2 regions of the Mammaliicoccus vitulinus genome follow, and region 1 is predicted to be linked to the other one. Evidence: a T-box and tRNA genes for the amino acid it is inferred to sense, from the RefSeq annotation. Region 1 holds a T-box; the other holds one or more tRNA genes.
What was found. The T-box of region 1 lies ahead of serS (serine--tRNA ligase). A T-box ahead of a tRNA ligase gene usually reads a tRNA of that ligase, here a tRNA-Ser.

Region 1 (15,341 bases):
CATACTGTAACCACTTAATCACATTTTTCGGTAATTCAACCTTCGCTAAAAGTACAAAAGGCGATACTCTAATCATCCACGTTAAAACAAAACAACCTGCCGTAATCAACAACAAATAAGTCGAAATACTCATTTATCGAACACCACCCCTACTACTGAAGCAATGATGGTCGCTATAATAATAGATAAGTAAGTCGGCATAAATAATGTAAGGAGCATCATGCTTACAATCGTTAGTACAATTAAATATATATATACGGTGATTTTACTTTTATGTATCGTTTCAAATTGGGCCACAAGTAAAAATATGAACATCGCTGTTAGTGCATAATCCAGCCCAAATGTTTCTGGCTTAGGAATTAAATTCCCTACTAAACCGCCTAATATAGATGTCAAAATCCATAATAAATAAGCCGAAATATTTAAACCGTGCATCCAAGTTGAATTTAATGATTTTTCTTTCGCATATTTCGTAATTGCAACACCAAATGATTCATCTGTAACGAGTGTTCCGATACCGATGTTAGACCAAAATGAATTGCTTTTAAATGCTGGAACGAGCGCTAAACTTTGTAGAAACATTCTAGAATTAACAAAGAATACGGTTAAAAAAATCGCTGATATAGGAGATTGAATGGCAACTAAAGCACAAATAATAAATTGAGCAGCACCCGCATATACAAAGATAGATAATAATGTGATTTCTAAAATAGATAAACCTGATGAAACACCAACAATACCAAATGCTAATGCGACACTAAAATAACCAAGCATAGTAGGTATACAATCTTTAACGCCTTGAAGAAACGAATCTTTATGAGTCACGCTATAACTGTTCAACGCCCTACCTCCAAACAAAATATCACTACAAGAGGAAGTCTAACGTTTGTCTAACCTCAGTCTGACTTACCTCTTTAATAATTTTAATATGTCTTAGTTTTATCATACCTAAAGTACATTAGCAATAATGCTTGATTAAATATTCGGAAAATAATAAACAAAACAAAAAAACTACGTACAAAGCTTTTTTAACTTTGTACGTAGTTCTTATATAATCTATTATAAATTATTCGCCTAAACTGAATTCAGCACTTGCTTCGAATTTAACATCTCTACCGATCATTACGCCACCTGTTTCTAATGCTTGGTTAAATGATACGCCGTATTTTTCACGATCAATTTTACCATTTACTACGAAACCTGTAACTGTTTCACCGTTTAATGGATTTTTACTTACGCCGTTGAAATCAACGTCGAAAGTTTCTTTGTGTGTTGTACCAGCCATTGTTAAATCTCCAGTAATTGAATCTTCACTGATTGATTTTGTTTCAAACGTAATGTTTGGATTTTCATCTGCACTAAAGAAATCTGCTGATTTTAAGTGTCCATCACGGTCTGCATTTTTAGTATTAATTGAATCTGCTTTAATTGTTACTTTTGCTTTTAATGATGATAAATCATTAATGTCTCCTGAAACTTCTACATCATAGTCTTCAAAAGTTCCTTTAACGCGAGATACCATTAAATGTTTTACTGTAAATTCTAAACTACTGTGTGTTTTGTCAAAATTGAAATTAGTCATGTGTCAAAACTCCCTTTATTTATTTTATATACTTATTATATCAGATATAAAAAGTATATTCAAGATTTAAGTCTAAAAAAAGAGCAACCAATATATGATTACCCTTTTTGTAAGATTTAACTCACTTATAGTTCAATTGTTTCAAGTCCACCCATAAATGGTACTAATGCTTCAGGCACTGTGATTGTTCCATCTTCATTTTGATAGTTTTCGACAATTGCTGCAAAAGTACGACCAACTGCTAAACCACTACCATTTAATGTGTGTACGTATTCAGGTTTAGCATCTTTATCACGTTTAAATCTAATGTTTGATCTTCTAGCTTGGAAATCGGTCATATTTGAACAAGAACTGATTTCTTTATAATCATTGTAGCTCGGTAACCATACTTCTATATCATAAGTTTTAGAGCTTCCAAAGCCTATATCGCCTGTACATAGATTAATTGTTCTGTAAGGTAATTCTAGCGCTTGAAGAATGTTTTCAGCGTGCCCTGTAAGTTCTTCTAACGCATTGAAAGAATCTTCAGGTTTTTCATATCTTACCATTTCTACTTTGTTGAATTGGTGCAATCTAATTAGACCTCTAGTGTCTCTTCCCGCAGAACCTGCTTCACTTCTGAAACATGCTGATTGGCCAGTAAATTTAATAGGGAATTGTTCATTTTGTAACACTTCATTACGATAGAAATTCGTTAATGGTACTTCTGCTGTAGGAATTGTATATAATCCTTCTTTTTCCACTTTGAATAAGTCTTCTTCAAACTTAGGCAATTGGCCAGTACCAAACATTGAATCTGCATTTACAAGTTGTGGTACCATCATTTCAGTATAACCATGTTGAGTTGTATGCATTGTCACCATGAAATTCATAAGCGCTCTTTCAAGTTGAGCACCTTTACCTGTTAAAAATACGAAACGTGCACCTGATACTTTAGCAGCTCTATCAAAGTCCACCATTTTCAAGCTTTCAACTAAATCCCAATGTGCTTTAGATTCAAAATCAAATGCACGAGGTGTACCCCATTTACGAACTTCAACATTATCATCTTCATCTTTACCAACTGGTGTTTCGTCACTAATTAAATTAGGAATTCTTACTAATTTATAAGTAACGTCATCATTTATTTGATTTAATTCTTGATCTATTTCTTTAATTTGATCGCCGACTTGACGCATTTCTAATATAACGTCGTCCGCGTTCTCTTTATTACGTTTTTTCTGAGCGATTTCTCCACTCACTTTATTACGACGAGATTTAAGTTCTTCCGTTTGAGCAATTAACTCACGACGCTTTTTATCTAATTCTAAAATTTCATCGATGACTTTTGGGTCATCACCTCTTTTTGATACTTTGTCTTTAACGAATTCTGGTTCAGATCTAATTAACCTAATGTCTAACATAATATTTCCTCCCTCTTATTCCATAATTGTTTAAGAAAAAAAGCACCACGTTCCTTGTTGTTACACAAGGGACGTGGTGCTTACGCGTTGCCACCCTATTTAACAGTCGTATAGACTGCACTCTAAGTCATATAACGGTTTAAACCGATTGTTCTGCTTAATAGGATAGATTCATTTAAGTTTCATGTCTTGTTTGCACCAACCACAAGCTCTCTTTACATGACCGTCTTAAATTACTTATTCCTAAACAATATGGATATTAATTTAACCTAAATATATCAAATTGACATCATATTTTCAAGCTATATTATGATTCAGACAATAAGCCTGGATTTTCATAAACTTTTTTACCATTGATAATAACTGTATGAGCATGATTGACGCCATAATGATAAGGTAAATATTCATGGTTTGGAATGTCCCAAACGACCACATCTGCTTGATCGCCTTTTTCAAGTGTACCTGCATCTACATCAATTGCTTTAGCGGCATTCACTGTAACAGCATTCCAGATTTCATTAGGTGTAAGCTTTAATTTTAATGCTGCTATACTCATCACAAGTTGAAGGTTATCCGTTACACAGCTACCTGGATTAAAGTCCGTCGCAATCGCAATCGCACCGTTATGATTAAGCATACCTCTAGCATCCGCGTATTGATCTTTACCTAAATAGAATGTTGTACCTGGTAATAAGACCGCTACAGTATCACTATCTGTTAAAGCTGCTTTATCTTCTTCACTGGAAGCGACTAAATGATCTGCTGAAATTGCACCTTCTTCAATCGCTAAACCTAATCCACCGAGAGGATCAATTTCATCAGCATGGATTTTAACTTTTAATCCTTTATCTTTTGCTGCTTTCATATAACGTCTTGATTCTTCAATTGTGAATACACCTGTTTCACAGAAAATGTCTGCAAAATCAGCTTTATCTTTCACATCATCTAATAAATCTATCATTTCTTGTAAAAATGTTGCATTATCTTTAGCATCTTTAGGTACCGCGTGTGGTCCAAGGAAAGTATGTTTCATTCTGATTGGTGTGTCTTGATCTAACTGATGTGCCACATTTAATTGTTTTAATTCTGTTTCTTTATCTAGCCCATAACCGCTTTTAGCTTCAACAGTCGTCGTGCCAAATTGAATCATTCTAACAATCTCTTTTTTAGACTTTTGATAAAGCTCATCCTCAGTAGATTGACGTGTCGATTCAACCGTACTTAAAATACCGCCACCTTGTTTCAAGATGTCTAAGTAGCTTACGCCTTGTTGTTTAAGTGCCATTTCATGTTCTCTAGACCCACCGAATACTAAATGTGTATGTGCATCTATTAAACCTGGAGAGACAACTTTATTTGAGCCATCTATCACTTCGTCCGCTTCATATTCATCAGTATGTTCACCTGCATAAACCACTTTGCCATCATTAATAACAACCGTACCATTTTTAATAATATTTAATTCGTTTAATTCTTTACCTTTAAGAGGTCTAGCAGTCTTTTTCGGTAAAATTAATTCGCCTATATTTTGTATGATGATATTATTCATTGTTATCTTTCTCCTTTAACATTGGAATATCTACATTTTTTTCTTTCGCAGTATCGATTGCAATGTTGTAACCCGCATCTGCATGTCTCGCAACACCCATGCCAGGATCTGTTGTGAGTACTCTTCCAAGTCGTCTATCAGCGCGTTCACTACCATCTGCTACAACTACCATACCAGCATGTAAAGAGTAGCCCATACCAACGCCACCACCATGGTGAACTGAAATCCATGAACCACCTGCAGCAGTGTTAACAAGCGCATTTAATATTGCCCAGTCGCCGACAGCATCTGAACCGTCTTTCATTGATTCTGTTTCTCTATTTGGAGATGCTACAGAACCAGAATCTAAGTGGTCACGACCGATAACGATTGGTGCTGTGATTTCACCGTTTCTCACAAGTTCGTTTAATGCTAATCCCATTTTTGCACGTTCTCCATATCCTAACCATGCAATTCTAGAAGGTAATCCTTGAAATGCGATTTTTTCAGTAGCCATATCTAACCAACGCATGAGCTTCTCATCTTCTGGGAATAATTCTCTCATGAGTTGATCTGCTCTTTCAATATCTTTAGGATCTCCACTTAATGCTGCAAATCTAAATGGTCCTTTACCTTCACAGAATAATGGACGAATATAAGCAGGTACAAAACCAGGAAAATTAAAGGCTTTTTCTAAACCTTCGTCAAATGCTACTTGTCGAATATTATTTCCATAGTCGAAAGCTACTGCGCCTTTTTCTTGGAATAATAACATCGCTTCTACATGTTTTTTCATAGACGCTGAAGATAATTTAACATATTTTTTAGGATCACTTTCTCGTAATTTGTCCGCTTCTTCTAACGAATAGCCTTCTGGAACATATCCATTTAACGGATCATGCGCTGAAGTTTGGTCCGTTATGATATCAATTTTAAATCCTCTGTTCAGAATTTCATGATGGACTTCAGCTGCATTACCTACTAAACCGATTGCGAGTGGTTTACCGGCTTTTTTAGCTTCTTCTGCCTTTTCTAAAGCTTCGTCTAATGAATCAGTCATAATATCACAATATTTTGTTTCAATTCTCTTTTCAATTCGTGAAGGATCCACATCTACACCGATGACGACACCGTCATTCATCGTAACTGCTAACGGTTGAGCACCACCCATGCCACCTAATCCAGCCGTTAATGTGATTGTACCTTTTAAAGATCCATCAAAATGTTGATTTGCCAGTTCAGCAAAAGTTTCATATGTACCTTGAACGATACCTTGTGAACCGATATAAATCCAGCTACCTGCAGTCATTTGGCCATACATCATAAGACCTTTCTTATCTAATTCATGGAAATGTTCCCAATTTGCCCATTTAGGCACGAGAACAGAGTTTGATAGTAATACTCTAGGTGCTTCTTCATGTGTTTTGAATACAGCTACTGGCTTACCAGATTGTACGAGCATCGTTTCATCGCTTTCCAATCTTCTTAACGTTTCAACAATCGCATCAAAGCTTTCCCAGTTACGAGCAGCTTTACCAATACCGCCGTATACCACTAATTTATCAGGATGCTCTGCCACTTCAGGATCAAGATTGTTGTATAACATTCTTAGTACAGCCTCTTGTTCCCAACCTTTACATTCAATTTCTAAACCTTTTTTAGCTTTAATTTCTCTAGACATATGTCATTTCCCCTTTTCTAAAAAATTAATAAACTGAACGGTATCGCGATTAATAAAGTAAGTGCGACACGAATAAACCATATTAAAACCAATTTCCATATCGGAATTTTAATTTCTGTTGCCAAAATACAAGGTACCAAAGCAGAGAAGAATATAATTGCTGAGATACTTGTAATTGCTGTAACAAACTTCACTTCAATCGATGCCTTAACAACTAGAAGTGATGGTAAGAACATTTCGATGATTGATATTGTGGAAGCTTTTGCTAACAACGGTTTATCATCGATAGGAAACAGATAAATGAATGGATAGAATATATAGCTCAACCAATCGATAATAGGCGTAAAATTAGCTAATAATAATCCTAAAAATCCTATCGATAAAATTGAAGGTAATATTGCCATCGTCATCTCTATTCCATCTTTTAAATTTGTCATAATGTTTTTAAATAATGTTAAAGATTGATGTGATTGGCGCTTTGCTTCTCTATATGCTGCTTTAAGATAATTACCTTGAACCTTCATTTCTTTCTGACCTTCTTGGTTATGATAATAAGCTTCTGATTCACCTGAAATAGGTGGTAAATGTGCAGAAATTGCGGTTACGATAAATGTAATAACTAACGTACTCCAAAAGAACAAGTTCCACATATCCATTAAATCTAAAGTACCTGCTACAATAACCATGAATGTTGCTGATACAGTTGAAAATCCAGTTGCGATAATAACCGCTTCTTTCTTGTTGTACATACCATCTTTATAAACTCTGTTTGTAATAAGCAATCCTAAAGAGTAACTTCCTACAAATGAAGCAACTGCATCTACGGCAGACTTACCTGGCGTCTTAAATACAGGCCTCATAACAGGTTGCATGAGCACCCCGATAAATTCTAAAAGTCCATAACCTACTAAGAATGATAAAGCAATGGCACCAACTGGTATGAGAACACTGAGTGGTAACATTAATTTATCGAATAGAAATGGCCCATAGTCAGGGTTAAAAAGTAATTGAGGTCCTACTTTAAAAACATACATACAACCAATTACAGCACCCATCACTTTAAACAATACCAATATAAAGTCGGTGATAGATTTCTTAAAGTCCATCCGTACAAGCGGTAAGATTGCGCCTATTAATATAATAATAAGTGCGTAATAAGCCATAAAGTGACCGAATAAAGCACGTATAGCTAAATGAATGTGATCAACTAAAATCGTACTATTTTCACCGATTTGCATTGGCACAAAGAATAATGCAATTCCTAATAAACTAAACACATAAAATCTCCACATCTTTTTACCGGTATTATCTAATTGCTGATTATGCATCACATCACCCCTATGTTTGGTCTTTAATTATCTTAAATACTCATAAACTTTTTCTATATCATGATGAAATACTCTATCTTGTGTGATTGATGGCACTATTGCTCTTAATTCTTCATATTTCGCTTTAGTCTTAGGCGATAATTTCTCTACCCCTTTAATTTCTACAGCTTGCAATGCAATGATGCACTCAATAGAAATGACTCTTCTTACATTTTGAATGATTTGATACGCATGTCTCGCCCCAATTGTGCCCATCGATACATGATCTTCTTGGTTTGCTGATGAAGGAATTGAATCTACGCTTGCTGGGTGAGCTAACGTTTTATTTTCTGAGACTAATGAAGCGGCTGCATATTGCATAATCATCGCACCACTTTGTAAACCAGGTTCAGGACTTAGAAAAGCTGGTAGACCTCCATTCAACTGTGGGTTAACTAATCTCTCAAGTCTTCTCTCTGAAACATTGGCTAATTCTGCTACACCGATCTTCAAGAAATCAACTGCAAATGCAATCGGTTGTCCGTGAAAATTGCCACCTGAAATCACAAGTGTTTCGTCACCTTTATCAAAAATTAGAGGATTGTCATTAGCTGCATTCATTTCTAATTCTAATTTTTCTTTTACATAATTCAGTACTTGGAAGCTTGCGCCATGAATTTGTGGAATACACCTCAATGTATAAGCATCTTGCACGCGCACTTCTCCTTGACGCGTTGTTAATTGAGATCCTTCCAACCAATTTCTCATTCTTTCTGCGACTTCAACTTGTTCCTTAAAATTTCTTGCAATATGAACATGTTCATCATAAGCATCTACTATACCGTTAAGCGCTTGATGTGTTAATGAAGCGATCCATTCAGAATGGTAAGCAATATTTTCTGCTTCTATATAAGCAATTACCCCTTGTGATGTCATTGCTTGTGTTCCATTAATGAGTGCTAATCCTTCTTTCGCTTGTAACGAATGAGGTTCTAATCCGACTTCATGTAATACTTCTTTTGCATTACGTGTTTCACCTTCGTATTGAACATCTCCTTCACCAATAAGTGCTAATGCCAAATGAGATAATGGCGCTAAATCTCCAGAAGCGCCTAATGACCCTTGCTCTGGTATGACAGGTATAATTCTTCGATTAATAAATTCTACAAGTAATGCTACTAGTGATTCCGTAACACCAGAATGTCCCTTTAACATCGTATTTAGTCTCAGAATCATCATGACTAATGACACATCGTTAGGAAATGGTTTACCAATACCACACGAATGTGAACGTATTAAATTCACTTGTAAATCGTTATATTTTTCTTTTTCTATTAATACATCACTAAACAATCCAAAACCAGTCGTAATACCATAAATAGTTTCTTTATTTTTAATAATTCTCTCAACTGTTTCACGACTTTTTCTAACATTAACTAATGCTTCTTCTGATATTGTGATTTGTCCATTTTCTTTTAAAAACTTTTTAATATCATGAATTGTTAAATCTTTACCATTTAATACTAAAGCCATTCAAAACACTCCTTTTCAGGACACAAAAAAATACAACAAATCATCATTTGTTGCACCTTTCTCATATCTAATGTCTAATAGGCGTTTCTATGTCTTATATATGATTTATACCTAATCCAATTGTTTCATGTTCTTTACCTTTGATAGGCGCGCCAATCGTACCGTATAAACTAACTGCTATCCATTCACCTTCTCCAACGTCTTTATATGGATAACCTCGTACAATAGCAAATCTTAAGCCAACTGTTCGCATGATTTCACCTATAGATAATTCGCCTCTCGTAATACCATTAACCGCTTCTAATATGGCATGGTATAATGCGTGCGTTTCTCTATAATGACTTTCAGAAATAATACCTTCTCTTCTAGCCGCCGTTTCAACCGATGCAATAATTTTATTCAATGACATTGTTCCAATTCTGCCTGTTAAAAATTGCATTTCACGACATTGAGGCATTAACTTTTTAGCAGTATCCTCATCTGTAAGGGTTAATAATGTAGCGTACTTTCCAATCGATATTTGTTCAGTCATGTGAAAGCTCCTATCTCGTCTAATAACTAATGTCTATATTCACTTTTAGTATACGCTTTCATAAAATTTATGACAATACTTTTTAGAACATCCGTAATTCAGTGATTGATTAATATATTACCTTGTTAAAGTAATTTCTTTGTAATGTTTTAAAAAATATACTGTTCAATTTCATCTTTAAGTGGCATAATGAATCGTACAATTACTTGAAGGTGGGTTAATATGAAGACAATTTCATCTGTCACAATTCCAAAGAGGGAACAAGAATCTCATAAAGGGGATTATGGTAGAATATTATTAATCGGTGGTAACGCTAATTTAGGTGGCGCAATCATGTTAGCTGCAAGGGCGTGTGTATTTAGTGGTAGTGGTCTTATAACAGTCTCCACACATTCATCAAACTTCGCCGCATTACATTCACGTTGTCCTGAAGCAATGGTTTCAGATATAACAGATTTGAAAAAGCTCTCTAAATTAATCGAACAATCGGATTGTATTTTAATCGGGCCGGGACTTGGTTTAGACTTTAAAGGGAATAATACGTTAACGTTTCTATTCCAAAATATTCAGCCACACCAAACTTTAATTATTGATGGAGATGCTATAACAATTTTGAGTAAATTAAAGCATACTTTACCAGAATGTGAAATTATCTTTACACCTCATCAAAAAGAATGGGAACGATTGAGCAATATCCCAATAGAAGAACAAACATATGAAAAAAATAAAGAGGCAGTTAAAGCATTGAATGCGACTGTCGTATTAAAAAAACATGGTACAGAATTATTCTTTAGAGACCATGAATATAAATTATCAATCGGTACACCCGCTATGGCTACAGGTGGAATGGGAGATACGTTAGCAGGTATGATCACAAGTTTTGTTGGACAATTTGATTTAGAAGAAGCGGTTATAAATGCAACTTATATCCACAGTTATATCGGTGAAAAGCTATCTAAAGATATGTATATTGTCCCACCATCAAAACTGATCGATGAAATTCCATACGCAATGAAGTCATTTGAATCATAATAAAATATCTCTTCATTAGGTAATCGCCTAGTGAAGAGATATTTTTATGTTTTAAATTATTACGATTTATCATATGGAGCCTGACTTGATAAATTCACAGGCAAATCGCACGAAGACTCAAAAATCAAATAAAAAAAAGCGCAAATTCTTTAAAATTAAGAATTTGCGCTCTTTTTAATATATTATTCTTCTTCGTTATCTTGTTCTTCGATATCTTCATTTACACGTTCAATGAAGTCTTCTCTTAAGTCTTCTTTTCCATCATGCTCTTCAGTATCTTCTGTACTTACAGTTTCTTCTAATACGCCTTCTACTGGAGATTCTGCTATTTCATCTTCATCCGGCTCAACTTTTGCAACTGTTGCAACGTGTTGATTTTCGCCTAAACGGATTAATCTAACACCTTGTGCGCTTCGTCCGTTTTGAGAAATATCTGACACATGAAGTCTAATTATTACGCCTGAGTTGGTAACAATCATTAAATCTTCATCACCTGTAACAGTAGTAATGCATACAAGCTCGCCATTTTTCTCAGTTAGCGTAGCAGTCTTAATACCTTTACCGCCTCTATTAGAAATACGGTATTGATCTGCTGATGTACGTTTACCGTAACCTTTTTCAGTTACAATTAGGATTTCATCTTGATGCTCTTCATCAGTGATGTCTAACCCTATTACTTCGTCACCTTCTCTTAATGAAATACCTCTTACACCTGCTGCTGTTCTACCTAATGGGCGTAATTTAGTTTCATCAAATCGAATTAATGAAGCATGTTTCGTACCGATGATAACTTCTTTCGTACCATCCGTCAGTCTAACCGCTATTAGTTCATCGCCTTCTTTAAAGTTGATGGCAATCTTACCATTTTTGTTTATACGTGAGAAATTAGATAGTTTCGAACGTTTAACAGTACCATGTTTAGTAGCAAATACTAAGAAGTTTTCTTCGCTTGAAAGATCCTTAACTGCTATCATTGTACTAATCATTTCGTCTTTATCAATTTCTAAAGCATTCACAATTGGTAAACCTTTAGACTGTCTAGACATTTCTGGAATTTCATAACCTTTAAGTTTGTATACACGGCCTTTATTCGTAAAGAATAAGACGTTATCATGTGTACTTAACGTCACTAATTGGCTAACAAAGTCATCTTCTATAGTATTCATACCTTGTACACCTCGACCGCCTCTGTTTTGAGAACGGTATGTAGAAACTGGTAATCGTTTAATATAGTTATTATGACTTAATGAAATCACGATTTGTTCTTCTGGGATTAAGTCTTCATCTTCAATTTGATCAAGACCAGCTGCCGTTATTTCAGTACGACGTTTATCACCATATTTATCTCTAATTTCAGTGATTTCTTCTCTAATGATTTCAAGTAACTTTTCTTCATCATTTAAAATCGCTTTTAATTCTTCAATAAGTTTAAGTAAGTCTTGATATTCATTTTCGATTTTGCCACGTTCTAATCCAGTTAAACGACGTAAACGCATATCTAATATCGCTTGAGCTTGTCTTTCTGATAAGTTAAAGCGATTTTGCAAACCTTCCATCGCTTCTGAATCACTTTGTGCTTCACGAATTAATGCAATGATTTCATCGATATGGTCTAACGCTATTCTTAAACCTTCAAGAATATGTGCTCTATCTTGTGCTTTTTTCAAGTTATATTTCGTACGTCTTGTTACGACTTCTTTTTGGTGTTCTAAGTAATGGAATAGTATTGGGCGTAAGCCTAATAATTTAGGTTTACCGTCTACTAAAGCAATCATATTTACACCAAATGAAGTTTGTAATGGCGTTTGTTTATATAAATTATTTAAGATAACATTCGCATTAGCATCTTTTCTAACTTCAATAACGATACGAACGCCGACTTTTAAGCTTGTTTCATCTCTTAAGTCTGTAATACCTTCAATTTTCTTATCGCGTGCTAACTCAGCAATTTTTTCAATTAATCTTGCTTTGTTAACTTGGTAAGGAATTTCACTTACTACGATACGCTCTTTACCGTTCTTCATAAGTTCTATTTCTGAACGGGCTCTCATGATGACTGAACCACGACCAGTTTCGTAAGCACGTCTAATACCACTTCTACCCATAATTAAACCAGATGTTGGAAAATCAGGTCCTTGAACAATGTCCATTAAGTCATTCGTTGTAATTTCTGGGTTATGGCTTAATGCCAATACGCCGTCAATAACTTCGTTCAAGTTATGAGGTGGTATATTCGTAGCCATACCAACAGCTATACCTGAAGTACCATTTACTAATAAGTTAGGGAATCTTGCAGGTAAGACTACCGGCTCTCTTTCATTACCATCATAGTTATCTTGGAAATCAATTGTATCTTTGTTTATATCTCTTAATAATTCACCTGTAATTTTAGACATACGTGCTTCTGTATAACGCATTGCAGCAGCACCATCGCCATCCATAGAACCAAAGTTACCTTGGCCATCTACTAATGGATATCTATAACTAAAGTCTTGTGCCATACGCACCATTGCTTCATAAATAGATGAGTCACCATGAGGGTGATACTTACCCATTACGTCACCAACGATACGTGCAGATTTTTTATAAGGTTTATCTGAAGTCATACCTTGATCATTCATACCATATAATATACGTCTATGAACTGGTTTCAAACCATCTCTAACATCTGGTAAAGCACGAGATACAATTACGCTCATTGCATAATCTAAAAATGACTCTTTCATTTCTTTACTGATGTTACGTTCAATAACTCTTGATTGTGGTATTTCAGCCATTAATCATATCCTCCTTAAATCGTAAATAATGCTTTATATATCTAACGTTGCGTATTCGGCATTTTCTTCAATAAATTGACGACGAAACTCAACAACATCTCCCATAAGCATTTCAAAAGTTTCGTCAGCTTCTATCGCATCAGTTAGTGTTACTTGAAGCATTGAACGATGTTCAGGATTCATTGTTGTATCCCACAATTGATCAGCATTCATCTCTCCAAGACCTTTATAACGTGCTATAGATAATTTTGGTGTTGAGCTAAGTTCTTCTTTTAATTTATCTAGTTCTCTATCGTTAAATACGTAATATTTTTTCTTACCTTGTTCTACTTTGTATAAAGGTGGTTGTGCAATATACACATATCCCGCTTCAAGAAGTGGTCTCATAAATCTGTAGAAGAATGTTAATAATAACGTTCTAATATGAGCACCATCGACATCGGCATCCGTCATAATAACTAATTTATGATATCTTGCTTTACTAATATCAAATTCTCCACCAATACCTGTACCAAGACCCGTAATCATTGCACGTATTTCATTGTTACCTAAGATTCTATCTAAACGTGCTTTTTCAACGTTTAAAATTTTACCTCGTAAAGGTAATATTGCTTGTGTTCTAGAGTCACGACCTAATTTCGCAGACCCCCCGGCAGAGTCACCCTCAACGATATATAGTTCACATTCTTCAGGTTTCTTACTTGAACAGTCAGCTAGTTTACCCGGTAAACTCGAAACTTCTAAAGCTGATTTACGTCTCGTAACTTCTCTTGCTTTTTTAGCAGCAAGACGAGCTCTAGACGCCATAACACCTTTATCAACAATAATTCTCGCAACATTTGGGTTTTCTAATAAGAATCTTTCAAATAGTTCAGAGAAAAGTTTATCAACAATTTGACGTACTTCTGAATTACCAAATTTAGTCTTAGTTTGTCCTTCGAACTGAGGATCACTATGTTTGATTGATACAATAGCTGTCATACCTTCACGTACGTCTTCACCAGATAGCTTCTCTTCGCTCTCTTTAAGAAGTTTATTCTTCAGTCCATAACTATTAATAACACGTGTTAAAGCACGTTTAAAACCATCCTCATGAGTACCACCTTCATAAGTATGAATGTTATTGGCATACGTAAGTAAAGTTGTAGCAAAGCCACTGTTATGTTGAATTGAAATTTCAACTTCTACATCCTCTTTACTATCATGAATGTAAATTGGTTCATCATATAATACTTCTTTAGATTTATTTAACATTTCAACGTAAGATTTAATACCGCCTTCATAGTGGTAAGAATCTTCTTTAATGTTTTCTTCGTCTCTTTCATCTCTTAATGAGATTTGAATACCTTTGTTTAAAAATGCAAGTTCACGAATACGCTTTTGTAATGTTTCATAGTCGTATTCAGTTGTTTCAGTAAAAATTTCTTTATCTGCTTTAAAGCGAATAGCTGTACCTGTATGATCTGTGTCGCCAATGACTTTCAAATCAAAAGCTGGTACACCTCTTTCGTATGCTTGATGATATATTTTATTATTAAGGTGAACGTAAACTTCTAGTTCAGAAGATAGTGCGTTTACGACAGATGATCCAACACCATGCAGACCACCAGATACTTTGTATCCGCCACCGCCAAATTTACCACCAGCATGAAGAACGGTTAATATAACTTCTACAGCAGGACGACCCATTTTCTCTTGAATATCTACAGGTATACCTCTACCATTATCCGTTACTTTAATCCAGTTATCTTTTTCAATCACAAGCTCTACATGATCTGCATATCCAGCTAATGCTTCGTCAATACTGTTATCAACAATTTCCCAAACTAGATGATGTAAACCTCTTGCAGCTGTAGAACCGATATACATACCAGGGCGTTTACGGACTGCCTCTAAACCTTCTAATACTTGTATCTGATCTGCACCATAACTTGTACCGTTATTTTGTTCTGACACGTATTTCCAC
Region 2 (15,341 bases), 940 kb from region 1:
AATCCATTGTTGCCAATCTTTTTCAATCGTCTTCCATAAAGCTTTAGATAATTGAGAAACTTTATGTGTGAATAACATTTTTTCGATCATGTCCCGTTCGTTCGCCATCGCAATATCCCCCTTTAATTGTATAATAAAAGCATGATACTAATGTATCATGCTTACATATAACACTTTCATAATATAATAATTTTAACACGTTTTCTATTTTTTTAGAAACGGAAGCTTCGTATTTTGGATTTCTTTTTGGATTTCATTTCCACGATTGCTTATATTCTCAATATTTTTCTGAATTTGTTCGATATTCGGATTGATATCTGCTTTAAATTCATTAATCATCGTTTTGATTTCTTCACTTAACGATTGAATGGCAATTTGGCTTTCATCTTTAGTTTTTAATACATAATCTTTAATTTCCATTGCATTATCTTTAATTTCGCTTAATTGAATTTTTGAACCGTCAGCAGTGGATTTTAAATCTGTCTTTAAAGCATCACCTGAACGATCTGTATTTAATATTGCTGTTGTAAAACCAGTAACAAGTCCTACACCAACACCGATAGCTAATCTTGAAAATTTCATAATAATCCTCCTTGATTTCTCTTACTTGAATATATACCCTTAAAGCTTGGAAATATGCAATGAATTAAAATTGTTGCTGGATCGTTTTTGCAATTTCTGCCTTTTTATCGTCATCTATTTGGTCTTCATTAGTATTCCAAATATATCCGAATCCATCTATGTCTTCTTTATACCTTGGGATTAAATGAAAATGAATATGGAATACAGATTGTGAAGCATACTCGCCATTATTTTGGATGATATTCAAACCGTCTGGATTGAATGCTTTTTTAATAGCATTAGCGACAATCGGTAACGCTTCTGCTATATGTTTCATCGTTTCAGGATCTGTTTCATAAATATTAGGTGATGCTTTTTTCGGTACGAGAAGTGTATGACCTTTAGAAACTTGAGATATATCTAAGAAAGCATAGACATAATCATTTTCATAAATTTTGTAAGAAGGAATTTCACCATCGATAATTTTGCTAAAGATTGTTTCTGACATAATATCATCTCCTATGTAAATATTAGCTTTATTATATCATGCAAGTAGTATCATCTCACTGATAAAGATATTATTTAATGAATGTAACAATAAGAACATGCTACAATATACTTTGGAGGTGTTTTCACGTGACAATTAAAGTGAACAATTTAACAGGTGGATATGGGAAAAAGGCTGTTATCCATGATATCTCATTCGAATGTAAACCAAGTGAAGTCGTCGGACTGATAGGATTAAACGGTGCGGGAAAAAGTACGACTATTAAACATATATTAGGTTTATTAACACCACAAAAAGGTGAGATGTCCATAAATAATATTGATATCAAATCAGATATAGAATCATATAGAAGAAATCTTACATATATACCTGAAAGTCCAGTATTATATGATGAGTTAACATTAGAAGAACATATATATATGACTGCAATGGCATATGGAATTGATAAAGATACAGCAATGTCAAAAGCTATGCCGTTATTGAAAAGGCTGAGACTTGATAAAGAGCTAAAAGTATTCCCGATTCATTTTTCTAAAGGTATGAAACAAAAAGTTATGATTGTATGTGCTTTTTTAGTAGAGCCAACACAATACATTATAGATGAACCATTTTTAGGATTAGATCCGCTCGGTATTCAAACAATGTTAGATTTAATAGTAGAAAGACGTAATCAAGGTTCATCCGTACTTATGTCTACGCATATTTTAGCAACTGCGGAAAGATATTGTGATAGGTTTATTATTTTACATCAAGGTAAGTTGATCGCAATGGGGAATTTAGATGAATTAAGAGCTGAAACTGGTCTTACAAATGCAACATTGGATGATATTTATATCCATTTAACAAAAGGTGACAGTTATGAATGATGCTAAAACTTTATATAACTTAAGACAAAAAGAAGAAGTGTTAGAGAAGCTTAAGTATAATAAATTTATATTTAATGGTCATTTTTTAATCTTTATAACAATTATGCTCGGAGCATTTGCGTTAGGCTACAGTAATTGGTTGAAAGATATTCCTCAAAATATTAATTATAGATTGATTGTTTCTTTAGTATTATCTATTTGTTCAATCTTTCCAATGAGAACGTTGTTTCGAGAAGCGGATAAGTTATATTTATTACCGTTTGAAAAGCATTTATCAACATATATAAAAAAAGCGATAACTTATAGTTATATAAATAGACTTTATTTACCAGTCGTAATTCTAGTGATAGGCCTTCCATTATTTTATCAATTATTGGGAAGCGAATTTCATTTATACATTACTGTAATGGTATTAAGTTTCATCTTTCCAATATTAGGTTTAGTTATAAAATGGTTCTGGCTAAAATATGGCTTAGAAATATGGGGCGTTAATGTCTTGCTTTTTATCGTATTTGCTAGTGGGTATTATACAACGTTAAAAGTAGGGATGCTTTCAGGCTTATTGTCTATCGTCATATTGATAGCGCTGATTATATTAATGGAAAACATTAATAGAGGTACATTTTATCAGTGGGAAACATTGGTATCTCTAGAACATAATCATAAAATGAATTACTATAAATTCGTCAATATGTTCACAGATGTAAAAGTGTTAAATGAAAGAACGGTTAGAAGAAGATATTTAGATGTATTTTTAAAAGTACCAAGATCGAAGAAATTTAATCAAGACTATATGTATAAATACTTGTTTGTAAGAAGTTTCGCAAGAGGTAAAGATGCATTCTTTATTGTTTTAAGATTTTTAATCATTGGGTTACTGCTTATATGGTGGATAGATCAATCAGTTATCTCCGCTATACTTGGCGCGTTGATAATGTATTTACTTATTTTGCAACTTTCTCAATTTTATAAACAGCAAGCATATGGTTTATGGCCACAAGTATGGCCAGTCAGTGAACATCAAGTCATAAAAGGCTATCATCAGTTTTTAATAAATATGATGTTAATATTAGGTGTTATTCTGTCGATTATATATATTGTTAAATTCATATCAACAACATATTTTGTAGTTGTATTCTTTATAGTAGGTTGGTTAACGATAGATTCATCGATTAAAAAGATTAAAAAACATCAAGAATTATTGAGAGACTAAAATAAAATATCTCTTCATTAGGTTATAGCCTAGTGAAGAGATATTTTTATATTTTAAAATCTTACGATTTTGCTCGTGCATGCTTGCCTGGGGGTATGGTTCGAGCCTGTAGTCTCTCTCTCATACTATTCCCCCGGGCGTCAGCACTTTACAAAATCGTTATTAAATACCATTCTCAACTCACGCTACTGTTTTTTTAGTAAATAGCTTGCTATGTTTTAAAATCTTACGATTTTGCTCGTGCATGCTTGCCTGGGGGTATGGTTCGAGCCTGTAGTCTCTCTCTTATACTATTCCCTCGGGCGTCAGCACTTTACAAAATCGTGTGGACAAATCAAAAGGGAATCTAGGATGTTAAAGTCCTAGATTCCCTTTTGTTTTATTCATCTTCATCTGGTCTATACCAATACTTAGTATAATTTGCTGTTGAATATTGATCTGCACCTGAGAATTTTCTCGTAGCATCTCTTGAAAAATATTCTGTATATAATGATGATTTCGTAAAATCTTCATAAAGTTCATTTGAATCAAAACCAACAATAATCATATAAGTATCGCCTTTTCTAGGTCTAAGTAGTCTAAATGATTCAAAACCTTCAAAGTTATCAAACTGACCATCAATATCTACATAATGATTTTCAAATCGGTGTTGCATTTCTTCTGATACAGGAATGTAGCTAACAGCTAAAAATTCATGATTAACAAATTCACCTTTAGATTCTAGAATTCGATATTCTCTAGGTTGTGAGAATACTGTTTCTCCAGATGTTTCATGAATAAGTACCGTCGTATCTTGTCTCGTATAATGATGAATGTTTTCTTCAGGATATTTTTTTAAAATACTATGAAGAAAATGATACGTACCTGTTGTTATATAACATTTCATAATTACAAACCTCCTATATCTCTTTAATTTGATTATAAACATGTAAGCGCTAAAATCAACTGATTCATTAAATCTTTTGTATAATTTATGAATTTTTGTACACAAAGATGTCTTTATAATAGAATATGTTAAAATAGATTGTAATGATTATAATGAGGTGAAATAAATGAGTGTACCGTTTAACGATACAATTTTAAAAGCAGCAAAAGGTGAAAGTACAACTCATACGCCAGTTTGGTTTATGAGGCAAGCAGGTCGATCACAACCTGAATATAGAAAGATTAAAGAAAAGTATTCATTATTTGAAATTACGCATCAACCTGAACTTTGTGCATACGTTACAAAGTTACCTGTAGATCAATATAATACAGATGCTGCAATTTTATATAAAGATATTATGACGCCTTTAACAGGAATTGGTGTAGATGTAGAAATTAAATCTGGAATTGGTCCAGTGATACATAACCCAATAAAAGATATTTCTGATGTTAACAAATTAGGAAGAATTAATCCTGAAGAAGATGTGAAGTATGTATTAGATACAATCAAAATTTTAACTAAAGAACAACTAAATGTGCCTTTGATAGGTTTCACAGGAGCGCCATTTACGCTTGCGAGCTATATGATTGAAGGTGGACCATCAAAAAATTATAATAAAACTAAGGCGTTTATGTATACACAACCAGAAGCTTGGTTTAAATTAATGGATTTACTTGCTGATATGGCTATTCGCTATACACATGCTCAAATTGACGCTGGTTGTAAAATGATACAAGTATTTGATTCTTGGGTAGGCGCTTTAAATGCTGAAGATTATCATTACTTTATTAGACCATCAATGAATAAAATAATTACGGCAATAAAAGAAAAAAATGTACCTGTAACAACATTTGGTGTTGGCGCAAGTCATTTAATAGAAGAATGGAATCAATTACCAGTTGATGTTATAGGTTTAGATTGGCGCTTACAAATTAAGGAAGCGCGTGAGAAGGGCATAACTAAAACATTACAAGGTAATTTAGATCCAGCTTTATTATTAGCATCTTGGGAAGTAATTGAACAGCGATTAATTCAAATATTAGATCAAGGATTAGTAGATCATAATTATATATTTAATCTTGGACATGGCGTGTTTCCTGAAGTTCAACCTGCTACATTGAAAAAAGTAGCGCAATTTGTACATGAATATTCAGCAAACCATAAATCACAACTATGATTAATCAATAAATAGCTTTAATTTTACTTAAAGGGAGTATAGAAAATGAATAAAAAAGTGGGACTTTTAGTTATGGCATATGGTACGCCATATAAAGAAAGTGATATCGTGCCATACTATACGCATATCAGACATGGTCGTAAGCCATCTGATGAACAAATTGAAGATTTAAAAGGACGTTACAAAGCAATCGGTGGCATTTCACCATTAGCTGGAACAACTGAAAAACAAGCTGAAAGTTTATTAGGTGCATTAAATGATACTTATGATGATGTTGAATTTAAATTATATATCGGTTTAAAACACATCCATCCATTTATTGAAGATGCCGTTGAACAAATGCACAATGATGGCATTGATGAAGCTATTACAATTGTTTTAGCTCCACATTATTCTAACTTCTCTGTAGGTAGTTATAATAAACGTGCTAAAGAAGAAGCGGATAAATACGGTATTAATTTGCATCATGTTGAGCAATTTTATAATGAACCAGCATTTATTTCTTATTGGACAACAATGATCAATGATACTTTACAAATGATTCCAGAAGAAAGTCATGATGAGACTGTTTTAATTGTTTCAGCACATAGTTTACCTGAAAAAATTAAAAAAGCTAATGACCCTTATCCAGATCAATTAGAAGAAACAGCTAAAATTTTGAGTGAACAATCAAATGTTAAACATGTTTCTGTTGGTTGGCAATCAGAAGGACAAACTGGTGAACCTTGGTTAGGACCAGATGTTCAAGATTTAACGAGAGATTTGTATAACGAACATGGATATAAACATTTTATTTATACGCCAGTAGGTTTTGTATGTGAACATTTAGAAGTTCTATATGATAACGACTATGAGTGTAAAGTTGTATGTGATGAATTAGGCGTAAATTACCATAGACCACCTATGCCAAATATTGATCCTAAATTTATAGAAGCAATGGTATCAGCAATTAAGAAAAAATTCTAATTCGATTTTCGAATAAGAAAGAAGTGTTAAGCATGTCAAAACGTATTGCAATAATAGGGGCAGGGATAACTGGGTTATCTGCTGCCCATTATTTAAGAAAAGAATGTCCAGATGTTGAAATTGACGTATATGAACAATCAAATAGAGTAGGCGGTAAAATTAAGACTTATCGTAAAAATGGCTATACGATTGAATTAGGTCCTGAATCATATTTAGGAAGAAAAACAATTATGACTGAATTAGCTGAAGAAATTGGTATAGCGGATGATCTCGTTACGAATAAAACGGGACAATCATATATTTATAGTCATAATAAACTTTATCCTATCCCAGGCGGTTCAATAATGGGTATACCAACAGAAATAAAGCCGTTTCTAAAAACACAACTTATTTCACCAGCAGCTAAATTAAGAGCTGGTTTGGATTACTTTTTACCGGTGAAACCAATGAACACCGATATATCTATTGGTCATTTCTTTAGACAACGTTTAGGAAATGAAGTGTTAGAAAATTTGATTGAGCCACTTATGGCGGGTATATATGGAGCGAATATTGATAATTTAAGCTTGAAGACTACTTTTCCTCATTTTAAAGAGCAAGAGGAAGAAGAGGGCGGTTTAATTAAAGGAATGATCGCTCAGAAAGCAAAAAATAATGCCGATAAAAAAGTGACTGTGAAACCTAAAGGTCAATTTAAACAATTTAAACATGGGCTTGAATCATTTGTGAATACTTTGCGAAATGATTTAGAAAGCAAAGGCGTTAATATACATCTGAATTCAACTGTTCAAAATTTTACTGAAGAAAACGATAAGTCCATTTTAACAATTAACGGTGAACGTCATGAGTATGATGGTGTAATTGTTACAATTCCACATCAACATTTTGTTAAATGGTTTGATGATGACTTGAAGCTAGACTATTTCAATTATATGCCTTCTACAAGTGTAGCAACAGTTGTTATGGCATTTGATAAAGAACAAGTCGTTAATGATAAAGATGGCACAGGATTCGTCATTGCTAGAACGAGTGATACTGCCATTACAGCGTGTACATGGACAAATAAAAAATGGCCACATACAACACCTGAAGGTAAAGTGTTGTTAAGAGCATACGTTGGTAAGCCAGGTTCAAACATTATTCACCATAAAGATGAAGAACAATTAAAACAAGTTGCTTTAAATGATTTAAATAAAATCATGACAATTAAAGGCGAACCAGAATTTTCAATTGTAACGAAATTACCTCATAGTATGCCTCAATATGAAGTAGGGCACATTGATCGTATTAGAGATATAGAGCAACATATAGAAAAAAACTACAATAATTTAATAATTACTGGAGCTTCTTTTGATGCAGTCGGACTACCTGACTGTGTAAAAATGGCTCAAGACGCTAGTCATAAAATGATAAATTACTTGAAATGATTATAAATTTAGGTGAAAACGATATAAAGAATCGATCGTTTTCACCTTTTTTATGTGTTAAAATCGAAAGATTCCGATGTTTATTTTTCCCTTTAGTGAGAATTGTTACATAGATGTTAAAAGTTCAAATTTTTATTAAGAAAAGTAAAGAAATAGCATTGACGTTCTATGGTTTTCTATATATACTTAAGAAGTTCTCAATTAGAGGCCCCTTGGTCAAGCGGTTAAGACACCGCCCTTTCACGGCGGTAACACGGGTTCGAGTCCCGTAGGGGTCACCATTTTTTATAAAAAAGAATTAATATTTTCTTGACATAATATTAATAAATGTGTTATATTTAAAGGGTAGTCAAATTACTTAATATTAACGCGGGATGGAGCAGTTCGGTAGCTCGTCGGGCTCATAACCCGAAGGTCGGTGGTTCAAATCCACCTCCCGCAATACTTTTTTAAATGAAGGTCCCGTGGTGTAGCGGTTAACATGCCTGCCTGTCACGCAGGAGATCGCGGGTTCGATTCCCGTCGGGACCGCCATTTTTATTTTGGCTCAGTAGCTCAGTCGGTAGAGCAAAGGACTGAAAATCCTTGTGTCGGCGGTTCGATTCCGTCCTGAGCCATACTTTTTAACAAGTATGGCGATTGTGGCGAAGTGGTTAACGCATCGGATTGTGGTTCCGACATTCGTGGGTTCGATTCCCATCAGTCGCCCCATATTTATATTAATTAAGCGGGTGTAGTTTAGTGGTAAAACCTCAGCCTTCCAAGCTGATGTTGTCGGTTCGATTCCGATCACCCGCTCCATTATTATTCCACAGTAGCTCAGTGGTAGAGCTATCGGCTGTTAACCGATCGGTCGTAGGTTCGAGTCCTACCTGTGGAGCCATAAGGCCCCTTGGTCAAGCGGTTAAGACACCGCCCTTTCACGGCGGTAACACGGGTTCGAGTCCCGTAGGGGTCATATAATCAGAGGTGAAATATCGCTTCTGATTTTTTTGTTTGTGGAGAGTTGTCCGAGTTGGCCGAAGGAGCACGCCTGGAAAGTGTGTAGGCGTCACAAGCGTCTCGAGGGTTCGAATCCCTCACTCTCCGTTTGTACCTTAATAATCAACTCATCCAAGACGTTGATATTACTAGGTTTTCTTGCAATAGGTAAGTAAACCTAATCGAGCAAGTGGCAAAAAAGTGTCAAGAGAATAATTCTCTCACTTTTTTGCCTTGCTTTTTTTATGTTCAATCATATTGCTATCTTCTAAATCTCTAATTAATTGTTAAGCTCCATTTGTTGCTTCAGCTTTTGTTATAAATCCGATTTCCTTTTCTTATCCGATTTAAAAGAAGGGTGTTTTACGTCATACTGCTATATAGTAGAAGCATTGTTTTTATTTTAGTAATTCCATTTTAATCCTCTTTATAAGAAAACCTCACATTAAGTGAGGTGTGTAGTTATTCTAAATTATCTACTGCGTATTGGGCTTCTTCTTCCGTGAATTTATCACCCGCGTTAGAAATCAATTGGTCGTAAACTGCATCTTTAGACATATTTTGGTCTTTAACGTATGATTTAGCTGCTTTCAAAGCATTCTCTTTATAGTTAGCTTTTAAATGGTCAACCGCGTACTGTGCGTCTTTAGCTGAGAATTTATCTCCTGCGTCTGATGTAAGTTGGTCATAAATACCTGCTTTAGACATATGCATAGTATCAGAATATGTTTTCGCTGAATTTAGTGCTGCGTTTTGTTCGGAAGTTGCGTTGTTGTCTTTCTCTACTTCTGATGTATCTTTATTAATTTCTTTGTCTACTTCATTTACCATGGTTGCAGAACATGCTGCGAATTTGATTACGATTATAATGATGAGTCCTAAACAACCACCACAACCAAATAACCATTTCTTTTTAGATTTCTTCTTTTGTTCTTGTTTGTAATTCTCGAATTGTTGTTGCTGTCTTTCCAATAACTCCTCATTCGTTAAATTTTTACGTTCATTTGTCATTACACACTTCTCCCTTTATTTTATATTTTTATTAAAGTACTACCGAAGTAGTGCGATTAACTATTTGTTTTGTGATTTCAAAAACTTTACGTATTCTAATACTTTTTGCATTTCATCTTCGTCTAGGCCACTTACTTCTCCATCAAGATGTGCTGTAATCGTAGTTGATTGGTATGTTATATTACTTTTTTTGTTCAGTTATAGCAGATTTTGGTACGTTAAAATATTGTGCTAACATTTCTACTTTATCAATTCTTGGATATTTAAATTCTTTAATCCAATTAGATATTGTTGACTGACTTATGCCTAATTCTTCAGATAATTATTTTTGAGTTACATTATATTGGTTCATAAGACTTTGTAAATTCTCTGATAAAATTTTTCTAGCACATTTATATTTCATGAATTTATCTTCTTTAATATTACTTAATGTAAAGTAAATTTACAATATACCAATTTGCTTTATAAGAAAAATATCACTTTTAGGAAATTCTATTTACTTTAAGTCATACTAATATTGAGTTATCGAAAGCGAGGTGAAAAATATATCACAAGTTTTTATTAATATATTTAAATAATAATAATGGCAATATTTTTATTAATTTATATTAGGATTATTACCATAACAACACTTTTAAATATGTTTTAAAACAGTGATGTTATACTAGGATTATAATAAGTCGTTTTATTATATGTTTGTTGGAATTTATGGCTTCTATTTTTAATTGTATAGCGATAGAATATATGGTATTAATAAACTTAGAGTTAAAATAATACACATAAAAGATTCGTATATTTTATATACAATGGAGGAAGTCATGAAATTAGCATGGTTAATTGATACAACGACTTATATTGATCAAAATATTGACGAGAAAGATTTATTTGTAGTTTCTTTATCAACAATTATAGAAGGAAAGCCATATAAAGATACAGAGTTTGAAAGTTCTAAATCATTTTTCGATATGTTAAAAGATAATGGAAATGGAGCAAAGACTGCGCAACCTACGCCTCAAGATTTTATTGAAACATATCAACAAATTGAAGATGAAGGATATACGCATGTTATAGCTATTCATCCTTCTAGCAGCTTGTCAGGTACGTATGCATCATCACTTTCAAATTCAAAATCTTTTCCTATGAAGATTCATGTCATAGATAGTGGTACGGGTAGTTATCCTCAAAGATCGTTAATTGAATACGGGAAGCAACTTTATGATGAGAATAAATCATTCGATGAGATTGTGAATAAGTTAGAAAATATTAAACAGACGAGTGAATTGTACTTATTACCAAGAAATCTACAGCAATTAAAAAATAGTGGTAGAGTTTCTAATAGTAAATACTTATTAAGTAGTTTGCTGCATATTAAGCTTTTATTGAAACTAGAACATGGCACGATAGATTTAGAGCTTAAGTCTAGAGGTATGAAGAAAATTGAAGCTTATTTAATAAAACGTATTAATGAAATGATTGATAAAGGGGTTACAAGTATAGGTGTATTACATGCTGGCAATGAGCGTGAAGCACATATTTGGAAAGAACGGATTTTAACATTAAGTAATGATATTAATGTATATGTTGAACCATTAGTACCGGTTGCTTCTGTTCATACTGGTTTCGGTACGATTGGTATAGGTTGGATTAATACAACAGAATGAAAACGTTTTATAAACTGAGAATTTATTTCTCAGTTTTTTTATTTAATAAAATAATAAAAAACTCTTGTCATATGCTTATAAAAGTAATACTATGGATAAATCTGATTAAAATAATAAGGTTAAAGGAGAGGTGTTAGATGAAGAAGTATCCTTTAGCGATATGGATATTAAGTCTTGGTGCATTTGCAATAGGTATGACAGAGTTCGTAATTATGGGATTGCTACCAAATATTGCAAGAGATTTGAATGTAACAGTATCTGATGCTGGACAACTTATTACTGGTTATGCACTAAGTGTTGCAATTGGTGGACCAATTATTGTCCTTGCGACATATAAATTACCGAGAAAAAATTTACTGATTTTATTAATGGGAATCTTTATTATTGGTAATGGTATCGGTGGAATTGCACCAAGTTATGGTTTATTAATGTTAAGTAGAATTGTAGCTGCTTTAGCTCACGGTTCATTCTTTGGTATAGGATCAATATTAGCTGCAAATATGGTACCACCTCATAAAAGAGCAAGTGCAATGGCGCTTATGTTCACAGGTTTAACGATGAGTAACATTATTGGTGTACCTTTTGGGACTTTTGTTGGACAAATATTCGGATGGAAAATGACTTTTATTATTATTAGTGTATTAGGCTTATTAACATTAATAGGTATTATAAAATTTGTACCTAATCAAAAAGACACGCAACCGATATCTATTAAAAATGAATTAAACGTATTAAAAGATGTTAAGTTATGGCTAACACTTGGCGTAACATTATTTGGATTTAGTAGTGTATTTGCATATTTCACATATATTTCTCAAATATTAACTGACGTTTCACATATAGAAGAACGTTGGATTTCATTTGTGCTTATCATATTCGGTGTTGGTGTAACATTCGGTAATATAATTGGTGGTAAACTAGCAGACTGGAACTTAAATAGATCTTTAAATATTATTTTTATAGGCTTCCCAATTTATATTTTTATGATGTATTTTATTCAAAGTAATAGTTTACTAATGATTGTAGGTATATTTGTATTTGGATTAATAGGATTTAGTATGAGTCCTTCATTGCAATTTAAGAGCATGGTCATTTCAAAAGATGCGCCAATGCTAGCAAGTACGATGAATCAATCTGCATTTAACATTGGTAATGCACTAGGTGCATTTATCGGTGGAATCGTTGTAAGCCAACTAGAAGTTAAAGACTTAGCATTAGTAGCTCCGTTTTTAACATTAATAGGATTAATCTTCTTTATATTAGAACGTATAGTTTCTAAAAAAAGAGGAGAATAGTATGAGTGAGAGACTATCGTCTCGAGCCATACCTAAGCAAGCATAGACTTTACAATATTAGAAACATAAAAATCACCCAATCCGAAAATAAATTTAACGGATTGGGTGATTTATTTTGAAAAGAGAATGATATTTTAAGCTCTTTTATGTTTAATCATAATCTAGTTCTAAATTATAGAGCATTTTTTATGTTCATTTATTAAATTATCGTTATAATGAATAATTGTATAAGGAGGTCCAAATATGAAACATTGGATTGAAGAACGTAATATTGAGACACCGAACAAAATAGCGATTAAACAAGGTGATGTTGAACTGACATATCGACAATTGTTTAACAGAGCAAAAGTTTATGCATCTTATTTAAACCAACTTAATTTAAAAAGAGTGGCATTCTATATAAAGAATGATGTGCATCATGTTTCATTAATTGTTGGAGCTTGGTTAGCGAATGTTGAAATTGTCATGGTTAATACGAAATTAACTTCAAGAGAAATCGAACAACAGTTAGAAAGTATAGGTGTTGAAACGGTATTAACTTACAAACCCCTTAATATAAAACAAAATCATATCATAATTAATGATATTACGAGCATAAATAATAAAAATTTAGATTTCCATCTTAATATGGATGATATCGCGACAATTATGTTTACTTCCGGAACGACAGGGCCAGCTAAAGCGGTACCTCAAACTTTTTCTAATCATTATTATAGCGCAATTGGTTGCAAAGAAAGTCTTGGTTATCATTCGTTAACGAAATGGTTATCTGTCCTACCTATTTATCATATATCTGGATTAAGCGTGCTTATTCGTAGTTTAATTGAAGGCTTTACTGTTGTATTAGAACCTAAATTTGATGTTGATCGTGTCATGTATTTAATTAAACATGAAGATATTACACACATTTCACTCGTTCCACAAACATTACAATGGTTGATTAACGATGAGCTCACACAGCCTTACCAGTTAGAGAAAATACTATTAGGTGGAGCGAAATTATCCGAAGCGATTATCAATAAATCACTTGAATATCAATTGCCTATCTATAACTCATTCGGTATGACAGAAACTTGTTCACAGTTTGTAACAGCAAGTCCTGAAATGTTGCGCATAGAACCACGTACTGTCGGTAAAATACCTTCAAATGTTAAACTTAAAATTATGAACAAAAATGCTGAAGGTCATGGTGAAGTGTCAGTGTTAGGTAAAAATGTTATGAATGGCTATTTAACGAATGGCAGTAATGCGGATACATTTGAAGATGGCTACTTTAAAACAGGTGATATCGGCTCAATAGATGATAATGGATATGTATATATTTATGATAGAAGAAAAGATTTGATTATTAGTGGTGGTGAAAATATATATCCTTATGAAATTGAACATATTATTTTAAATCATCCAGAAGTTACAAATTGTGTCGCTGTTCCTGTCGAAGATGAAAAATGGGGACAAGTACCTGCGTTAGTATACGAATCTCATAAAAATATTGATAGCAGTGAATTTAAGTGTCTGCTTGATGAGTATTTAGCAAAATATAAACATCCTAAATATTTTTATAAAATGACAGAAATACCAAGAACGTCAACTGGAAAGCTTTCAAGATATAAAGTGAAAGAGTGGATAACGCATGCGTAAAAATAATATGAACTTTTATATGTTTAAGGCACCATTTAGAGTTCCCATCAAAACGCCTTTAGTAGAACTTGAAGAGCGTGAAGTATTAATCGTTGAATGGCAAGATGTTGATGGTCATAATTATTACGGAGAGTGTAATGCATTTAAGACGGATTGGTATCATTTTGAAACAATAGAATCTATAAAAGAGGTATTAACGAATTGGTTTAAAAAGCATGAATTTGATCAAATAAATCATTATAAATTAAGCTGTCAATTAATAGATGAACTCAACGATTTTCCAAATGCGCGAAGTGTTATGTCTATGATTTTCTTTCAGAAGTTTCATGAATTACATGATGTTAAGGTTGAATATGGTGCTACTGTTAATCATGATATTGAAACATATTTCAAACAATATAATGGGCAATTACCTTCAAGAATTAAAATCAAATGGCATGACGATATTAAAAATGACATTGCGTTTTTAGAAAAAAATTATCCCAATATACAAAGAGCAATCGACGCTAATGGTGTATTAAGTCAAAACGAAATTTCTTTGTTGAACACATTTGAACATCAGAATTTTATTTATATAGAGCAACCATTTCGTACATTTGATTCCTATTATGAATATCATAAGTCATTATCATTACCGATATTTATTGATGAGTCGGCATTAAATTTAGAACAAATTAAACAATTTAATGATTCTCAGATAATTGATGGGGTTGTTATTAAGCCTTCTCGAGTAGGTGGAATAGATAAAGCTTTAGAGATTATCGATTATTGTAAAGCGCATAACCTTAAATATGTAATAGGTGGTATGTATGAGTTTGGTTTGAGTGGTTATTTCACTGCTTATTTAGCTGAGCAAAGCAACTATCCTAGTGATATAACGCCAAGTGATTATTACTTCGTTGATGATATTGTTTTTGAGAAAGCTGTTTTAGAAAATAATAAAATTATATATTCACCGCCAAAAATAGACATAAATAAATTAATAAAATAAAGGCATATACGCGCATCAGTGCGTATATGCCTTTTAGATATTAGTGCTTATGGTCTTTCTTAGGTGGTACTGGATCGTATCCACCAGCATGGAATGGGTGACATTTTAATATTCTTTT

Region 2: it encodes a tRNA-Ser, which carries the amino acid that the T-box ahead of serS (serine--tRNA ligase) is inferred to sense. The anticodon was not compared.

What each region holds. Positions count from the first base shown of each region.
Region 1 covers NZ_CP118974.1:7,989-23,329, reverse strand. Annotated here, with positions in the region: gene PYW35_RS00105 (AzlD domain-containing protein) at 1-133, opposite strand, end outside; gene PYW35_RS00100 (AzlC family ABC transporter permease) at 130-774, opposite strand; gene PYW35_RS00095 (YceI family protein) at 1,067-1,582, opposite strand; gene serS (serine--tRNA ligase) at 1,708-2,985, opposite strand; T-box leader at 3,050-3,245, opposite strand; gene hutI (imidazolonepropionase) at 3,293-4,534, opposite strand; gene hutU (urocanate hydratase) at 4,527-6,194, opposite strand; gene PYW35_RS00075 (YjiH family protein) at 6,212-7,522, opposite strand; gene hutH (histidine ammonia-lyase) at 7,550-9,034, opposite strand; gene hutP (histidine utilization transcription antiterminator HutP) at 9,129-9,566, opposite strand; gene PYW35_RS00060 (NAD(P)H-hydrate dehydratase) at 9,789-10,598, shown strand; gene gyrA (DNA gyrase subunit A) at 10,781-13,375, opposite strand; gene gyrB (DNA topoisomerase (ATP-hydrolyzing) subunit B) at 13,409-15,331, opposite strand.
Region 2 covers NZ_CP118974.1:944,308-959,648, forward strand. Annotated here, with positions in the region: gene PYW35_RS04760 (HTH-type transcriptional regulator Hpr) at 1-108, opposite strand, end outside; gene PYW35_RS04765 (YtxH domain-containing protein) at 205-582, opposite strand; gene PYW35_RS04770 (HIT family protein) at 647-1,069, opposite strand; gene PYW35_RS04775 (ABC transporter ATP-binding protein) at 1,198-1,935, shown strand; gene ecsB (ABC transporter permease EcsB) at 1,928-3,148, shown strand; gene PYW35_RS04785 (antibiotic biosynthesis monooxygenase family protein) at 3,528-4,034, opposite strand; gene hemE (uroporphyrinogen decarboxylase) at 4,201-5,250, shown strand; gene hemH (ferrochelatase) at 5,296-6,216, shown strand; gene hemY (protoporphyrinogen oxidase) at 6,249-7,643, shown strand; tRNA gene PYW35_RS04805 (tRNA-Glu) at 7,850-7,924, shown strand; tRNA gene PYW35_RS04810 (tRNA-Met) at 8,012-8,085, shown strand; tRNA gene PYW35_RS04815 (tRNA-Asp) at 8,102-8,177, shown strand; tRNA gene PYW35_RS04820 (tRNA-Phe) at 8,188-8,260, shown strand; tRNA gene PYW35_RS04825 (tRNA-His) at 8,279-8,354, shown strand; tRNA gene PYW35_RS04830 (tRNA-Gly) at 8,371-8,444, shown strand; tRNA gene PYW35_RS04835 (tRNA-Asn) at 8,452-8,526, shown strand; tRNA gene PYW35_RS04840 (tRNA-Glu) at 8,530-8,601, shown strand; tRNA gene PYW35_RS04845 (tRNA-Ser) at 8,644-8,732, shown strand; gene PYW35_RS04850 (Ltp family lipoprotein) at 9,087-9,635, opposite strand; partial or broken gene PYW35_RS04855 (helix-turn-helix domain-containing protein) at 9,696-10,038, opposite strand; gene PYW35_RS04860 (DegV family protein) at 10,454-11,296, shown strand; gene PYW35_RS04865 (MFS transporter) at 11,434-12,591, shown strand; gene menE (o-succinylbenzoate--CoA ligase) at 12,835-14,232, shown strand; gene menC (o-succinylbenzoate synthase) at 14,225-15,223, shown strand; gene yidD (membrane protein insertion efficiency factor YidD) at 15,264-15,341, opposite strand, start outside.